DNA from 2 places in the Pseudoalteromonas sp. NSLLW218 genome. Region 1 is predicted to be linked to the other one. Evidence: riboswitches for the same ligand, from Rfam matches in the RefSeq annotation. Region 1 holds a riboswitch; the other holds the start of a gene.

What was found. Region 1 has a riboswitch for cobalamin ahead of I6E80_RS02365 (TonB-dependent receptor). Riboswitches for the same ligand answer to the same signal wherever they lie in the genome.
Region 2: linked by a shared signal. The riboswitch ahead of I6E80_RS10260 (ABC transporter ATP-binding protein) and the one ahead of I6E80_RS02365 (TonB-dependent receptor) in region 1 are both predicted to bind cobalamin.

What each region holds. Positions count from the first base shown of each region.
Region 1 is NZ_JADYWO010000001.1:516,628-519,039, forward strand. Features, by position in the region: gene I6E80_RS02360 (ABC transporter substrate-binding protein) at 133-918, shown strand; cobalamin riboswitch at 1,017-1,181, shown strand; gene I6E80_RS02365 (TonB-dependent receptor) at 1,218-2,412, shown strand, end outside.
Region 2 is NZ_JADYWO010000006.1:22,372-24,783, forward strand. Features, by position in the region: gene I6E80_RS10255 (iron ABC transporter permease) at 1-327, opposite strand, end outside; gene I6E80_RS10260 (ABC transporter ATP-binding protein) at 329-1,141, opposite strand; cobalamin riboswitch at 1,389-1,521, opposite strand; gene I6E80_RS10265 (porin) at 1,886-2,412, opposite strand, start outside.

The DNA.
Region 1 (2,412 bases):
CGCGCTTTGATTTTTTACTTTTGATTAAAGCCGCTTTATATATTCCCTTCTAAAGACCTTTCTTCGATTGATCCGCTTTTTAGTATTTAAGCTACTATATTTATTACATGTGATTTTTATACAAGGTATTAAATGAAAGCCTATCAATTATTTTTGCTATTTCTGTTAGCTCTATTTACGCAGCCTAGTTTATCAAAAGCAATTGATATTAATATATTGGTTGAAGATGGCTATTTCCCGATTGTTATTGATGCACAAACACAACGGGGGCTTGCACCTGAGTTTATAAAAATATTGAATGACTCACAGAGCGAATTTAACTTTATACTCAATTCCTTACCTGTTAAAAGGCTATCAAAGTCTGTTGAACAGGGGCATTTTGATGTTCTATTCTTAATGGCATTGCAATGGATCCCGCAATCTATGCGCTCGAATGTGATGCAAAGTAGTTTTTATATGATTACAAAAAATGAGTTATATGCGCTTAAAGAAAATGCAATAAATCAAGCTTATTTTAATGATTTACGAGCACTAACAAAAGTAGGGGTTTTAGGCTATTCGTATCACTTTGCTGGCTACAATACTGATGCATATTACTTAAGTGAGGAGCACAGTGTTAGCCTTACTATAGACGAATACAACGTGGTAAAAATGTTGTTACTAAAGCGTGCCAACATTGGCGTACTAAATAGCATTGCGTACCAGTATTTTAAAGACCAAAAAGCTTTCGATATGAGTTTGCTATACAAAAGTGAAATCCCCGATGCCGTTTTCGATACTCACTTTTTAGTTAATACTCAGCAAAGCAAAATATCAGCGTCTAAAATTGATGCTATTCTTAATTCTTCAGCTATTAAGTTCCAGATCAAAAGCCTGCTAAATAAATACGGTGTTTCTTCAAGTTTTAATATTGAGTAATACTTATAGTTAAACTGTTTTAGCTGTATAGACGTCCGTTGACATTTGTAAACAAAATGCTCACAATAGCCGCATATTTTTGAGGTGCTTGCTTAATGCTTATGCATTGGTTTTAAGGTATTGAAACTAACAGCAAGATAATCGGGAAGTTGGTGAGTTTTCATGATGACTACAAGCCCAACACTGCCCCCGCAACGGTAAAGTATTGCATATTTTTATGTGCTTACTGAGTCCGGAGACCGGCCTTGATGCAATCTTACTTACTTAAATCTTTGCGGTGGGCAAAGGTAGGGGACATCATGTTAAATAAAACAACTCTAGGCGTTGCTATTTCTGCTGCGCTTTCATTTTCTGTGTCTGCTGCAGATAATTCAATTGAAAAAATAACCGTTACTGCTAATAAATTTGAGCAATCAATCAATGACGTTTTAGCGAGTGTAAGTGTTATTGAACGCGCTGAAATAGAAGCAAGCAACGTACGCGATTTACCAACCTTGTTAAGCACGCGAGTTGGTTTTCAGGTTAATCCAAACGGTGGTTTTGGCCAAAATACAGGTGTGTCACTTCGTGGTACTGGCTCTGGCGATACGCTAATTTTGATTGACGGTGTACGTACGGGTTCTGCAACACTTGGTCAAAAAGCATTAAATAATGTTCCTTTAAATAGTATCGAACGCATCGAAATTATTAAGGGCTCTCGCGCGGCTGTTTACGGCTCTGATGCACTCGCTGGCGTAATCAACATTATAACGCGTGAATCAGATAACTTATCTTTGAGTGCTACGTTTGGATCTGATTCTTATCAAAATTATCAAGTGGCAGGCTCTGTAAAATCAGGCGATATAACAACAGCATTTAATGCAGGATTTGAAAAAACAGATAACTTTGATGTACTGCAAGGCGTAGCACCCGATGAAGATGGCTATGAAAATAAAAATCTTGGTTTTAAAGTAAATTATTCTGATGCACACTACGGCGACTTTAAGTTATTAGGTCAATACAATGAAGGTTTCGCAGATTACGACAGTCGCTTTAGTCCAGCCGACAGTACGATTGAACGAGATGATTTTAAAAACTACCAGCTTTCTGCTGGTTGGAGTAAAAACTACACTAATCAAACGCACAGTATTGATTTAGCGCTAGCAACGGATGATTCAGACAATACATATGTCGATTTTTCAGTTGGACCAACAACAAGTACTTTTATAACTAAACGCACACAGGTTGATTATAACGGCCAATACCTATTATCTGATGAGCTTAACATTAGTGGTGGTGTTAACTGGTACAACGATGATGTATCTCATAGTTCGCAACTATTTGTTGAAGACAGCCGAGATGTACTTGCTGTGTTTGTAGGTGCTTACTACGATGCAGATAAAGTATTGGCTAATTTAACTGTTCGCCAAGATGATGACGAGCAATTTGGCGACGAAACAACGTATACAGCCGCTGCAGGTTATCATTTATCTGAAGATGCAACATTTCGTATAA
Region 2 (2,412 bases), on a different contig from region 1:
CATAAGTAACACCACACCAAATGAGGCACCCGACGATATACCAAATAAGTAAGGGTCGGCTAGGGGGTTGCGCGTTACCGTTTGTAAAATAAGCCCCGCAATTGCTAAGCCGGAGCCTGCTAAAAAGGCGAGTAATGTGCGTGGCATTCTTAGCTCGTAAATAATACGCGTATTAAAAGACGCATCATTTGAGAGTAAAAAGCTATTAAGTACGTCTTGAAGTGAGGTCTCTGCTGCACCAAAACTAAGTGCTGCAAATAAGCTAAATAAAGCAGCTGCAGCACTTATAAAAAGCGCAAATGAGTGGCGATTATTAACTGCGCTCATATTATTTGTAACCATAAAAGTAAGTGATATGAGGGATGCTATTTCCCGACTTCGATATTTGCGGGTGGTTATTTACTTGGGCGCAGACACCAAAAACGTCGCCTAACATGTTTTCGGTTAATACCTCACTTGGGGCGCCTGAATGCGTAATTTCACCATTTTTAATAACCACTAGTTCATCGCACATTGCCGAGGCTAAGTTTAAATCATGAAACGATGCAAACACCGTTACACCCAACGATTTAGCAAGCTCCATTACCTGTATTTGGTATTTAACATCTAAATGGCTAGTTGGCTCGTCCATTATTAACAGTTGAGGTTGCTGGACTATGGCGCGGGCTATCAAGGCACGTTGCTTTTCACCGCCTGAGAGCGACTCAAAGCTTTGATCGCTATGATCTACCAACCCTACGGTGTTGATTGCTTGAATGATTTTTTGTTTATCAATGTTAGTTATTGAGCTAAATAACGATTTATGAGGCGTTAGGCCAAGCGCAATAACGTCAAATACGCTTAAGTTAAATTGCGACGGGGTTTCTTGTAAAACAACCGCTACTTTTTTTGCGTACTCATCGCTTTTTAGCTGCCAAATGTCGGTGTTGTTAAACTCTACAACGCCATCACTAGGTTTATTAAAACGATATAAACAACGCAATAAGCTCGATTTACCTGCGCCATTGGGACCAATTAAGCCAACAAATTTACCTGTGGTTATTTTAAGGTTTATTTTTTTGAGAATCGTTTTATTGCCAATATCCCACGATACGTTTTTAACGTTTAGCAATGGTGTATTTAATGGCGTTTGAGTGTGCAATAGTCAGTCCTAGGCTAGGTTAAACTCACTAAAAATGCGATAAAAATACTAATGCACTACAAGAAAAAAATGAGTAAACCCGCTCGTTAAAAAAATTCATACCAATTGCATTAAATTAGTGAGCTATTACAGCAACAAATAAATAGCTTAATAACAAGGCGGAAATTATGACATATAGTTGTTATATATGAATAATTTTTAACAAAGTTAGTAAGTTATTTAATTCGCTAGAAAGATCATGTTTTTAATAAAATTGGTATTATACCATTTGTATCTGACTTACAGCTCAGCTGCTTACAGTTGCGGGAACAGTCGAGGACTCGCACCTCATTCCAAATGAAGCTCTATTATGGGCGGCTAAGTAAATAATTTAAAGCAAAAAAAACCGCACTCAAAAGAGCGCGGTTAAAAAGGGAGTGTTTTAACTAGGGCGTATTGACCTTTGTGGATTTAAATTTGTTCAATCTAGGGGCGATTAAATCGCGGCGCGAGGTTTGTAACCTAGTGGGCTAAGTAAAAACCGAGCAAAGCTTCCGCGTCCTGCTCACGCCCCTTACCTACATCCATGTAGGCAACAAAGAGTAAATCGTCCCTAGAAAGAACCCTGAGGGCAGCGCATGTTTGGTATTTATGCTACGTTATCGCCTATTTATGGGGAATAACCACATTTCACAGACTCTGCCTTGCCTAAAAACCAAACACACTGCTGCAAATTCAACCACCAAAGATAAACACGCCCTGCCGTTAAAACTTGTATTCAATACCTAAGCCTACGTAGTCTTGGTCAACGTTGTTGTCCATATCGAAGCTTGAGTAAAAACCAAATACTTTAATGTTTTTATTTAATTTGTGATCAAGACCAACTGAAATTGCTGACTTATCGTCGCTGTCGTCAAAGTCCATATCTTGGTATTGCACTTTAAATGTGTTGTTACCCATGCTGTAAGCAGCATTTAGCAAGTAACCATCCGCTTCTGCGCTGCCATCTACTGCTTCTTGTGTTTGGTACATTGCGCCCAATTTAAAGTTTTCAACTTTACCCTGGATTGATGCACGCACTACATCGTAGCCATTTACTTCGCTATCGGCTGCAATAGAGGCGTATACCGCGCTCTTTTTAAGTGCAACGTCACCGTAGGTCACTGCCATTGAGTAACCGTTATCAGCGTCTACATCGTCTTCAGCTACAAAAGTAGCAAGTACTTTAAAGCCTTCGTATGAGTTTGATGAATAACTAACTGTATTTCCTAAGCGGTTTTCACCTTTAAATA